Regions from separate parts of the Frankia sp. AgPm24 genome, predicted to be linked through region 3. Evidence: riboswitches for the same ligand, from Rfam matches in the RefSeq annotation. Region 3 holds a riboswitch; each other region holds the start of a gene.
The links. A riboswitch is a leader RNA that binds a small molecule or an ion and turns the genes downstream of it on or off. The one in region 3 is predicted to bind cobalamin.

Region 1: another riboswitch for cobalamin. It lies ahead of bluB (5,6-dimethylbenzimidazole synthase); the one in region 3 lies ahead of MXD61_RS06105 (ABC transporter substrate-binding protein).
Region 2: another riboswitch for cobalamin. It lies ahead of MXD61_RS06705 (VWA domain-containing protein); the one in region 3 lies ahead of MXD61_RS06105 (ABC transporter substrate-binding protein).

The regions. Positions count from the first base shown of each region.
Region 1 covers NZ_JALKFW010000203.1:76,007-80,163, forward strand. The annotation lists gene MXD61_RS18700 (serine/threonine-protein kinase) at 1-1,580, opposite strand, end outside; cobalamin riboswitch at 1,787-1,988, shown strand; gene bluB (5,6-dimethylbenzimidazole synthase) at 2,018-2,704, shown strand; gene MXD61_RS18710 (serine/threonine-protein kinase) at 3,473-4,157, shown strand, end outside.
Region 2 covers NZ_JALKFW010000144.1:10,545-14,701, reverse strand. The annotation lists gene MXD61_RS06710 (pentapeptide repeat-containing protein) at 1-533, opposite strand, end outside; cobalamin riboswitch at 664-813, shown strand; gene MXD61_RS06705 (VWA domain-containing protein) at 1,045-3,786, shown strand; gene cobO (cob(I)yrinic acid a,c-diamide adenosyltransferase) at 3,783-4,157, shown strand, end outside.
Region 3 covers NZ_JALKFW010000138.1:20,026-24,182, reverse strand. The annotation lists gene MXD61_RS06110 (iron ABC transporter permease) at 1-573, opposite strand, end outside; gene MXD61_RS06105 (ABC transporter substrate-binding protein) at 725-1,912, opposite strand; cobalamin riboswitch at 2,074-2,265, opposite strand; gene MXD61_RS06100 (CbtB-domain containing protein) at 2,461-2,679, opposite strand; cobalamin riboswitch at 2,692-2,862, opposite strand; gene MXD61_RS06095 (hypothetical protein) at 3,137-3,499, shown strand; gene MXD61_RS06090 (HoxN/HupN/NixA family nickel/cobalt transporter) at 3,789-4,157, shown strand, end outside.

The sequences.
Region 1 (4,157 bases), on a different contig from region 3:
GTGGTGATCGGCGAATCGGCCCGCACGATCAGGTGGAGCAGGTCGAACCAGAGCGGGCCGACCGTGCGCAGGTCGGTCAGCGGCATGTTGCTGAACTGGTTGACCCCGAACCGCGCGTCGACGGTGGTGTTGAGCTGGACCACGGCCGTCGCGCAGGTCGCGCCGGCCGGGTCCTGCAGGCGCAGCAGGTTGTCGCCGGTGCCGTTGGTGGCCAGCACATCCACGGTGGTACCGGGATAGCGCTTGGTGATGCGGGCGGCCAGTTCCTTGCCGTAGGCGTTGTACGGGGTGCCGTGCTGCCCGGTGTAGATGTTGACGTTCGCGCATGCCCCCAGCTGGGCGGAGGGATGCCACGGGGAGATCGGCGAGGTCGGCACCAGCACGGCGACCAGGGCCAGGACCGCCGCGATGGCCACGATCAGGCCCGCCACCGCGCGCCGACGGCGCCGCGGCCGCCCCGGTTCCGGCGCCCGGGTGCCGGTGGCGATCCCAGCGCCCGCGCCGTTCGCGCCGCCCGCATCGCCGTTCAGGGACCGGAGGTCAGGGGGCCTCCCGGTCGGCTCGGGGACCGTCTGCCGCGGTGGCGCGATGATCGTGGTCTCCCAGACCTGGTCGGCCGGTTCCACCTCGGCGTCCCCCAGCAGGCTGGCGATCAGCTGGCCGGCGTCGGGGCGACGGTAGGGGTTCTTGTGCAGTGCCCGGCGGACGATCACCTCGAGGTCGGGGGCGAGGCCGGACAGATCCGGCTCCTCGTAGACGACCCGGTCGAACAGCTCCGCGAAACTGCCCTCACCGAACGGCGCCCGGCCGGTCGCCGCGTACAGCACCACACCGGCCCAGGCGAAGACGTCCGCCGGCCGGGAGATGTCGAAACTGCCCTGATGGCGGGCGCGCTGCGCCTGCTCCGGGGCCATGTAGGCCGGGGTCAGCCACTGCGGGACGTCCGGATCGTCGCCGCGGTCGGCCCCCGTGCGCGCGGGCCCGACCAGCGCCGCGGCCACCCCGAAGTCGATGACCCGCGGGCCGAGAACGGCCAGCAGCACGTTCGCCGGCTTGAGATCCCGGTGCACCACCCCGGCGTTGTGAATGGCCCGCAGCGCCGAGGCCACACCTATCGCGAACCGTTTGGTGTCGTGCTCCGACAGCGGCACACCGGAGGTGATCTGCTGGCGCAGATCGGGGCCGTTGACATACTCCGTCACCAGGTAGGGAGTGTCACCGGTGTCGAAGTCGAGGACCGCCGCCGTGCAGAAGGGCTGCACCTGCCGGGCGTTCTCGATTTCCCGCAGGAATCGGCCCCGGAAACCCGGCGCGAGGACGTACTCGGAACGGATGGCTTTGACCGCCACCGGGGCGGCCCCGTCGCGGGCGGCATAGTAGACGGTCCCCATCCCGCCTTCGCCGAGAACACGCCGCAGGCGATATGGTCCGATTTCGTCCGGATCGTGCGGGCGAAGGGGTAGTCCGGGCAGCTCCCACCGGCCGCCAGCGCCGACACCCGGCACTGGACGTTCGCCAGGCGGGAATCCCGGGCCGACCGTCACGCTGCTCCCCGTCCGACGTGATCCGACCAGTTGCACTCCGGTGAGCCCGGCTGCTCGGAGGAACCATACCGGAGTGAAAAGTCCTCGGGAAATGGGGCCCGGGCGCCGTTTTCACGGTTCGGCCGCAACCCGCCGGCTCTCCCGCCGCTCCTGCGCCGACGGTCGCGCCGTTCGTCCCGCGCGTGACTGGCCCGGACGGGTGACGAACCGGCAGGCCGGACCCGGCGAGCGGGTAGCGTCCGCCCCGGCAACGTATGCGGGGTGTCCCGGGTGACCGGGAAGAATCGGGAAGCCGGTGGAAGTCCGGCACGGGCCCGCCGCGGTGACCGGGGAGCAGCCGCCCACGCGTCTCCCACGCAGCCACTGGGCCGGATCGGCCTGGGAAGGCGGGCGGTCGGCGTCGATCCGGGAGTCCGAAGACCGGCCCCGCCACAGCGCCGCCCTCACCGGCGGCCCGGCAGCGGGAGCCTGGCGTGTCCACCGAACGTGATCGTCGCACCATCGAGACCGAAACCCTCTACGACCTGCTGTATCGCCGCCGGGATGTACGCGGCGAGTTCACCGGCGCCCCGGTGCCCGACGCGGTGCTGCACCGCGTGCTCGCCGCCGCGCATGCCGCGCCGAGTGTCGGGCTGAGCCAGCCCTGGGACTTCGTCGTCGTCACCGACCTCGCCACCCGGCGTGCCTTCGCCGCGCATGTCCAGCGCGAGCGGGCGGTGTTCACCGAGTCCCTGGACGCCGCGCAGGCCGCCCGGTTCGCCCCGATCCGCATCGACGGGGTGCTGGCGTCCTCGCTGTCGCTGGTCGTCACCTACGACCCGGCCCGCGGTGCCCCCGCGGTGCTGGGCCGGCATGCGATCGCCGACACCGGGCTCTACTCGGTCTGCCTGGCGGTGCAGAACCTGTGGCTGGCCGCGACCGCGGAGGGCCTCGGCGTCGGCTGGGTGTCGTTCTACCGCGAACCGTTCGTCCGCGACCTGCTCGCGATCCCGGCCGGCATCCGCCCGGTCGCCTGGCTGTGCCTGGGCCCGGTGACGGCCCTGCGTGAACTGCCCGACCTGGAGCGGCACGGCTGGGCCCGACGCCGCCCGCTGGCCGACGTCCTGCACCGCGAGCGGTGGCAGGCCCGTCCCGAGACCGAGACCGAGACCGAGCCGTGACCCAGACCGAGCCGTGACGAGGCCACGGTCGGTCGTTCGCCCATCCGCCCGTTCATCCACCCGTTCGTCCGCCTGTTCGTCCGCTCGTGCACATGCCGGCCTCGGCCGCATGCCGAGGGTTGTTTGGCAGGGGAGAGGTCGCAATCCTTGAACAACCCTCGGCATCACACCTACCAGGCCTCGGCATCAGGTCCACGGTCCCCGATTCTCGGTCCTCGGTCCTCGGTCCTCGGTCCTCGGTCCTCGGTTCCAGCGCTGCGAGCGTTCGGTATCAGGTCTGCGGCGTTCGGTATTGGGGCTATGCCCCTTCGGCATTCCAGGCCCCTTCGGCATTCCAGGCCCCTTCGGCATTCCAGGGTCTCGGTCGGGGTTCGGGACCGGGCCCGTTTGTGGGCTGCCCGTTCGGGCCATCCAGGTGGCCCTCGGGATGGTGGTGGCCACCCGGACGCGGGCGGGTCGCGGACCCGTCGCGGTGGCCGCGGCCTGGCATACCGACGGGTTCGCGGGGGAACCGTCCACCCCCGGTGATGAAACCCATATTCACCTCGGACCGTGCGCTCGACGTCGTCCGGCATCCTGACCAGGGACCGCACCTGGGACCGCCGGGTAGTGGTCCGTGCCCGCGGGCGTACGGAGAACGACGGCAGTCAGGCTGCCGGCTCCGGCGCGGGAGGGGGCGACGCGCGCGACGCATGGGGGAGACGCCGGCGGAATCGACCTGGAACTGCGTAGCGAAGTGGTGATGGCCAGCAGTGGTGAGAAGAAGCAGTGGTTAGAAGGCTGGGAAGTTCCTACACCCTGCTGACCCGGGTCGGCCGGGGCGGCATGGGCGAGGTGTGGCGCGGCCATGACGAGGCAGGCAATGTTCTTGCCTTCAAACTGCTGCTGCCACATTTCACCGCCGACCCTGGCGTGGTCGCCCGGTTCATGCGGGAACGCGCCATCCTGATCCGGGTTCAGTCGCCGTTCGTGGTGGCCATTCACGACCTGGTCGCCGAACGCGGTGATCTGGCCATCGTGATGGAGTACGTCGACGGTTCGGACCTGCGCCAGGAACTGCATCGACGGCGCACGCTACCGCCCGCCGAGGCGGTCGGCCTGATCGTCGACATCCTCACCGGGCTGGCGACCGCGCACCGGCTGGGCATCGTCCATCGTGACCTCAAACCGGAGAACGTGCTGCTCGACCGGCGGGACGGGACCTCGCAGCCCAAGGTCTCCGACTTCGGGATCGCCGGGCTGTGCGCCTCGGCGACCCGCCTGACCGTCCCCGGCGGGATGCTCGGCACCCCGCTGTACATGGCGCCGGAAAGCGTCGACGGGGGAGTGGTCGGCCCGGCCGCGGACGTCTACGCCGCCGGAACGATGCTCTACGAGATGCTCTGTGGCGTCGCGCCGTTCGCCGGCCGGGAGATGCTCTCCATCCTGCGTGCGCACGCGGACCTCGCGCCGG
Region 2 (4,157 bases), on a different contig from region 3:
GCGGCCAGCGCCGCGGTGTCCGAACCCGACGGGTCGAGGGCGCTCAGGGCGGCGCCCAGGTGGTAAAGCGACTCGTGGAGGACCCGCAGGACCCCGAACACGGCGAACATCACCGGCGCGTCGCCGGGGTGGGTGCGCCAGGAACGGCCGGCGAAGGTGACCTGGGTGGTCTGCTGGCCGGCGCCGAGACAGTCGAAGGCGACGCAGCCGGCGAAACCGCGTCCGGTCAGCTCGGTGTGGATACCGCAGCGATGCTCGCCGTCCAGATGCCGGCAGGCGACACCGGGGGGTTTGCTGATCGGGAAGTCCGCGGACGCGGTGAACCCGGGCACCACACAGCACAATCCCGCGCATCGGGCGCAGTCGGCGCGCAGCCCGGCCCGTACCCGCGCCACGTCCACCAGGGTGAGCGTGACCGCCGTGGCCCGGCCGGCGGCCGGGACGGACCCCGTGGCCGTCCCCGTCGTCCCCGTCGTCCCCGGGTCGGTGCAGGCGGGTGCGGGGGGTGGGCCGTCCGGTCGGGGGGTGGACACGGGGGGTCTCCTTCGCCTCGTCCCACCGGGAGCGCGGCACGTCGGCGGGTCGGGCCGGCGGGTGGGGCCTGGACGACGACGCCACCGCGGCCTGGCGGATGTGACATGCTGGCGGACGCGACAGCTAGCGGAGGAAGCCGGTGCGAATCCGGCGCGGTCCCGCCACTGTCACCGGAGAGCGCCGCCCTCCACGTGCCCTACAGCCACAGGGGCAGGTCACGACCGCCAGCGCGGTTGGAAGGCCGACGGCGGCGCGCAGGATCCGGGAGCCAGGATACTCCGGCCGTCGCGATGGACGACCACGGGCGAGGACCTGGGGAGGACCAGCGGCATGCCAGCACCACCCACAGCACCATCCGGTTCCACAGCAGCACCCGGTTCCGCGGAACCGGCCACGGCGCTCCCATCCGGTTGCGCGCAACCGTCGAGTGTCACCACCTCGCCGGCGGGTCGGGCCGATCCGTTCGCCGCGGACCGGGTCGGCGGGTTCCCGCTGGCGGCGGTCGTCGGGATGGACGATCTGCGGCTCGCGTTGCTGCTCAACGCGGTCAGCCCGGCCCTCGGCGGGCTGCTGGTGCGCGGGGAGAAGGGCACGGCCAAGTCGACCGCGGTCCGCGGGCTTGCCGACCTGCTCGCCCCGGTCGAGGTGGTCCGCGGCTGCCGGTTCGCCTGCGCCCCGGCCGCCCCCGACCCGCGCTGCCCGGACGGACCGCATCCGCCCGCCTCCCCACCCGGCGCGGACCCCACGTCCACCTCGTCCGCGTCCACCTCGCCGGTGTCCGTGTCGGTGGTGCGGCCGGTGCGGCTGGTGGAGCTGCCGGTCGGCGCGTCCGAGGACCGGGTCACCGGCAGCCTCGACCTGGACCGGGCGCTCGCCGACGGGGTGAGTGTGCTGCGTCCGGGGCTGCTGGCCGCGGCCCACCGCGGCATCCTCTACGTCGACGAGGTGAACCTGCTCGGCGACCATCTCGTCGACGTCCTGTTGGACGCGGCCGCGACCGGTGTCGCCCACGTCGAACGCGACGGGGTGTCCGCCCGGCATCCGGCGCGGTTCGTGCTGGTCGGGACGATGAACCCCGAGGAGGGCGAGCTGCGCCCGCAGCTGCTCGACCGGTTCGCGCTCACCGTCACCGTCGCCGCCAGCCGTGACCCGCGGCTGCGCGCCAAGGTGGTCCGTCGCCGCCTGGCCTACGACGCCGACCCGGCCGGGTTCGTCGCCGCCTGGGCGCCCGCGCAGGCCCGCCTCGCCGCCCGGGTGGCCGCCGCCACCGTGCGCCTGCCGGCGGTGACCCTCACCGACGCCGCGTTGGACGCGATCGCCGCGATCTGCGCCGGCCTCGACGTCGACGGGATGCGCGCCGACGTCGTGCTGGCCCGCACCGCGCTGGCACTCGCCGCCTGGTCGGGACGCGACACCGTGCGCGCCGCGGACCTGCGCACCGGCGCCCGCCTCGCCCTGCCGCATCGGCGCCGCCGCGGCCCGTTCGACGCCCCCGACCTCGACGACGCCACCCTCGCCGCGGTCCTCGCCGACGCCCTGGCCGGCCTCGATGACGCCGTGGCCGCCGAAAGCAGCGCCCGTGAGCAGGCCGAGGCCCGCCGCCAGGCCGGCGCGTCCTCGAACGCCGCCACCGCCCGCCACCCCGACACCGGGAACAGCCCCGAGGATCCTGATGGGTCGGAGGGCCCCGGCGGGAACGACGACGGCGATCACGATGAGGACGGTCCCGACGGTCCCGACGGTCCCGGTGGATCTGGCGGATCTGGGGGACCCGGCGGGTCCGGTCAGGGTCCGGGAGACGGTTCCGCGGAACCGGGCGGGATGACCGACACCGGCGACCCGGACACCAGCGACCCGCGGGCCACCACCCCCTACGACCTGGACAATCCCTACGATCTCGACCCGGACGGTGATCTTCTCACCCCGGACGACCACGACCTCGACACCGCCCGGGACGCCGCCCGGCCCGGTGACAGCGCGCAGCCTGGTGATCCCGAGCTGGCCGCTGCCGGCGCGGATGCCGACGCCCCGACCGTGGACACCCTGGCCGACGACCCGCGGGCCGCCGCACCACCCGGCGCCCACCCGCCGGGTGCGGGCCGCCCCGCCTTCCCGCCCCGTCCCACCGGGCCCACCCTGGCCCCACCCGGGCAGCGCGGCCGACACGGCGCCGCCACCAGCACCGGCGGGGACGGCGGTGTGGGCCTGCCGGGACGGGCCACCGCGACCGGGACCGCCGCCGCACCGGGAACGCTGTTTCGGCCGCGGACGCTCACCGTCGGCGGACTCGGCGCCACCTCGTCAGCCAGCGGACGCCGTTCCCCGGCGCGCACCACCCGCGGCGCGGTCGTCGCCACCAGTGCCAGCGCCCCCGGCCTGCACCTGCCCGCCACCCTGCTCGCCGCCGCCCCCCACCAGCACGCCCGCGGCCGCCGCACCCCCCCGTCCACCCCGGACCTCACCCCGGACGTCACCCCGGGCAGGGTCCCGGGTGCCCTCCCGGAGGCCTCCCGGGGCGGCGGCCAGGGTGGGGAGAGGGCGCTGCGGCTGGTGCCGTCCGACCGGCGCGGCGCGCACCGTGTCGCCCGCGAAGGCAACCTGGTGCTGTTCTGCGTGGACGCGTCCGGGTCGATGGCGGCACGGGCCCGGATGACCCTGGTCACCACCGCGGTACTCGCCCTGCTCGTCGACGCCTACCAGCGCCGCGACCGCATCGGTCTGATCACCTTCCGCGGCGCCGGCGCCGAGGTGGTGCTCGCCCCCACCTCCAGTGTGGAGGCCGGCGCCGCCCGCCTGCACGCCCTGCCCACCGGCGGACGGACGCCGCTGGCCGCCGGTCTGCTGCGCGCCGGGCAGGTGCTGACCGCCGAACGGCGCCGCGACCCGTCCCGCCGTGCCCTGCTCGTCGTCGTCACCGACGGACGGGCCACCGCCGGCGGCGACCCGCTGCCCGTCGCCCACGCCCTGCGTCGCAGCGCCCCCACAGCCCTGGCCGCGTCCGGAACGTCCGGTGCCCGCGGCGGCGGCGGTGGGGGGCGGGGGATGGCCGCGGGTGGGCTGGCCAGTGTCGTCGTCGACTGCGAGACCGGCATGATCCGGCTGGGCCTGGCCGCCCGTCTCGCCGACGCCCTCGGCGCCCCGACCATCCCGCTCGACGCCCTACCCCTGCTGCACCCACCCGCCCCACCCACCCGACCGGCCCCACCGGCCCCACCGGCCGTCCGCGTCGAGATCAAGGAGCCGTCCCGATGAGTCCGCAGGGGGTGCCGTCCACGGTGCCGGACGACGGGCTGACCACCCGGGCGCGCCGCGGCCGGCCGCTGCTGATCGTGCACACCGGCGACGGCAAGGGAAAGTCGACCGCGGCGTTCGGTCTGGCGTTGCGCGGCTGGGCGCAGGGCTGGCCGATCGGCGTCTTCCAGTTCGTCAAGTCGGCGAAATGGCGCATCGGTGAGGAGAAGGCCCTCGAGACACTGGGGGAGTCCGGCGCCGGCGGCACCGTCACCTGGCATCGGATGGGCGCCGGATGGAGCTGGATCCAGAACCGCGTCGACCCCGCCGGTGACCCGGCCGCGGCCGCCGCCGAAGGCTGGGCGCAGATCCGCCGCGACCTGGCCGCGCAG
Region 3 (4,157 bases):
CGTCGGCGCGAACACGACGAGGTCGCCGGGGGAGACCCCGGAGTAGCTGCCGAGCTGCCAGGTCCAGTACTGCAGGGCACGCTGCGGCGCGGTCCAGGTCAGCAGCAGCCCGATGAACGAGAACACCGCCGCGCCGACGATGACGCCGATGACGAGCAGGGTGACGACCGAGCGGACCCAGCGGGCGAGCAGCAGCACCGCGGACAGCACCACGGCCGCGCCCACGGCGCCGGCGGCGACGACCGCGACCCGCCCGGTACCGATGGCGCCGGCGGTGAACGCCCCCGCCGACCCGCCGGCACCGGTGACCACGAGGGCGACGCCGAGGCTCGCCCCGGCGCTCACCCCGAGCGAGTACGGATCGGCCAGCGGATTACCGAACAGGGTCTGCATCTGCAGGCCGGCCACCCCGAGGGCGGTACCGGCGAGCGCCGCCGTCGCCGCCCGTGGCAGCCGCACCTGTGTGATCACCACCGACCAGCGTGGATCGGTGGGGTCCGCGCCGACGAGCACCCGCAGGGTGTCCGGCAACGGCACCCACACCGAGCCGACCGCGACGGCGAGCAGGAACATCGCCGCGGTCGCGACGGCGAGGCCGAGCAGCGCGCCGACCGGCCGCCGCCTGGCCACGGCCGCAGGAGCACCGGTCGCCTGTGCGTCGACCGCCAGTCGATGATCGACGACGACGCCGCCGGCGGGCAGGCCCGCGGTCACGATGCCCGGCTCATGAGGTCAGCCGACGGTAGAAGGCGAACCGGTGGTCCTTCGCCAGGTCGGGATGCAGGATCGCGACGAGGTCGCCGAGGACGAGATCGGGGCGGGTGACCCCGCGTTCCCAGTAGTCGTTACCACCACCAGGGCCGATCACCAGCGTGTTCGTCCACACCTGGCCGCCGGCGCGGGTCGCGGCCAGCGTGCCGTAACGGGAGTCCTCCTTCGTCGCGTCGCCGATCGTCTTCCACTCGCCGTCGGCGAGCCAGATCGGCGCGGACCCGGCCTTGGCATACACCGCCTCGAAGGCGAGTTCCAGGCTGCCGGTGTCGCGGGTGCCCGACCACGGGTAGCCGGCACCGGCGTCGGCGAGAAGCTTGCCGACGTAGCTGCCGCCCGAGGGCATGTACCAGGTGCCCTGGTACATCGAGCCCGGCAGGACGGCGACCGGCTGCTGACCGGCACCGCTGACCTTCGCGGCGATCGCGGTGTAGTCGCCGGCGATCCGGTCGAAGACCTTGCCGGCCTTCTCCTCGTCGCCGGTGAGCGCGGCCATCACCTTGATCCATTCGGCGCGGCCGAGTGGGTCGCCCTCCAGCCATTCGGCGTTGGCGACGACCGGGACCCCGCCGCGCCGGATGGCGGCGTAGTCCGGTGAGTCGGTGCCGTCGGTCATCAGCACGTCCGGCCGGCCGGTGACGACCTTCTCGACGTTGATCTTCCCGCCGGCGGCGTACTCGGTGACCCTGCCCTCGGTGATCAGGCGGCGGATGTCGGCGTTGACGACGCTGGCGGCGCTGGCCACCCCGGTCAGGGTGTCGGTGCGGTCCAGGTCGACGAGCAGCGGCAGATGGGTCGTCGATCCCGAGTACAGGCTGCGGATCGGCACCTCGATCCGTGGCGCTGATCCGAGCGCGCCGGTGAGCGTCGGCGCGGGCGCGCCGCAGTGCACCAGCACATAGGACTCGGGCCGGCCATCCGGGTAGGGCTGTTTGACGGTGAGTACCTGATAGCTCTGGTGATAGCTGATCGTGACGTTTCGGGCGTGGCTGAACGTCGATTTGACCGGGAAGTAGTCGGTGTCCTGCCTGAAGTCGGTGATGCAGCCGCGGGTGTCGGTTCCGCCCGCCGACCCCGGGTCGTCGTCCCCGCAGGCACCGAGGGACACCGTGGCAAGGAGCGCGGCGAGGACGGCGACCAGCGGCCGGACGCCACCACGGCCGCGGCGCGCCCACCTCGGCGACCGCGCAGGGGACGGATCGGATCTCCCGGGCTCGCCGCGGTGGCGTCGTCCGGCATCGATGGGAAGAAAAAGGTATGTCGGCGCGCGCACGCGGACCGCCTCTCCAACACCTCGTGGAAGGGTCACTCGGATGCCGTGGCCGGTCTCCTGGCTGACGGGTAAGCCTTCCCCGGCCCGCCTTCCCAGGCGCAACAGCAGCCCAGTGACTCCACGCGGACGACGTGGAAAAGGCCGGGAAATCCCGATCACAGTGGCGAGGGCCGCGCCGGCCTGTCACCGGCTTCCCGAACACCACGACATGGCAAAAATATGCTGAAAATTATCTGCCCGCAAGAAGTACTGGCTGATTGTGCTGCTATCACCCGGAATTTCTGCCGGTCAGTGAACCAAATGCCGGAAGAATGCCGAAGCAGGGAGATGGCCGGCCAGAACGCGAGTCATCGGGAAGGGAAACCAGCCCGGTCTCGTGGCGCGACCGCCGCCGCATCCGCGTCGTCAACCCCTGCTCAGTGGCAGGGGAAGCCGAGGAAGTGACGCGCGTCATGGACGAACTCGTGGATATGCGTATCCGAGCCGAACATCGACGTGGCGCCCTGATCGACTCCGATGAAGTAGAGCAGTAGCAGCGACAGCAGCGCGGTCAGGCCCAGGGCCGCCGCTCGAGCCGTCAGCGGGAAGGAGATCGACCGATGCCGCGACTGCGGATCGGCGATGGGTGTCGTCATAGGTGCCCCCTGGGATTGTGCGTCCCGACTGGTCGGACTGCTGGTGCTCGGGTCTGACTCCCGCCCCGCCGCCCCGAAGGACGGACGGGCCGGTCACAGTGGCGCAACCGTGCCGGGATTTCACCGGCTTCCTCGCACAAGCAATCGGATTATCTGGTTTCCACCGGGTTCCTGTCAACAACTGAGAACAGAACGGACAATGTGGCCAGCCGGCTCGGTGTGACCGGAGCGGGCAGGTCCGACGGGAACCCTGGGGTCGCGCCACGGCCACCGGGCTGGGGCCGATCATCGCGGGGTGGGCTTCTGGGATCCCGCAAGGACCGTCTGGTAGTGCCCGACTCTGGCGAGCCGGGAGGTGCGGAACGTGAGCGTGTCCTGTGCGGCTCACCTGCCATGATTAGGTCACTGAGAGTTACATTTCATCCGAATGGGTAATCGCCCGGACACCAGAGAAGCTGTGGCGGAGACTGTGAAGCCCCGACGGCCGGTCGACGATGACGAAGAATTCGCGACTGTCCCCTGGGCGGAGTACGAGCGACTGCAGGCCAGCCGGCGCCAGTTCGGCGCCGAGACCAGCCGCGGCCACATCCTGCGCGACGAACAGGCGCGGTTGCGGCAGCTCATCGCTGACGTAGCAGCCGCCCTGGGGCGGCCGAGCAGCCCCATCTGCATGTCGTGTGTACCAGCTGCGGCACGCTGCGCGAGATCGCGGAGCCCGGCCGAACCCGCTCCCGGCGCGGTCGCGCATCTGGCGGCGATCCCCGGGCTGGACGTCGTCGGCCCCGCGACGCTTGCCATCTATGGACGCCGCGAGCGCTGATGGGCCGCCTGACGGCGCCCCATCAGCCAAACCAGCGCGGTCGGCCCCACATCATGCCAGTTGCAACATCCTTGCAAGAGCGACATAGTTGCATCTGTGTTGATGCCGGCGGGTCGACGGAGCCCTTCCGGCGCCTCCGGCTGACCTGTCCGATCCGGTGCCCCGCAGTCACGACACGGACCACTCGCCGATCCAGCCGAGCGATGTGGGTCCTGCTTCCGCGTGGCCGTTGACACCATTCCCTCCTGGGCCCGCGTCGAGCCTGTTCCCCGCAGTGAGGAGACCTCTGGTGGCCCACCCATCCCCCGGCGTCGGCGAGCCGTCCCTGCCGAGGCGGCTGGCCCGGTTCCGGCACAGCCTCACGGGGGCGGACAAGCGGTCCCTGGCGGGGATGACCGCGTTTATCGTCCTGCTGCACGTGGTGGGATTTGTCGTTCTGCTCACCCTTGTCACCCCGCATGGCTACCATCTCGGCGGCGACCATCCGGTGTTCACCGCCGGGGTCGGCGTCCTGGCCTATACCTTCGGACTCCGCCACGCCTTCGACGCCGACCACATCGCCGCTGTCGACAACACCACTCGTAAGCTCATCGCCGACAACACGGCGCGGGAAGCCGAAGGTGCGGGCCCGCAACGCCGACCGCTCTCGGTCGGGTTC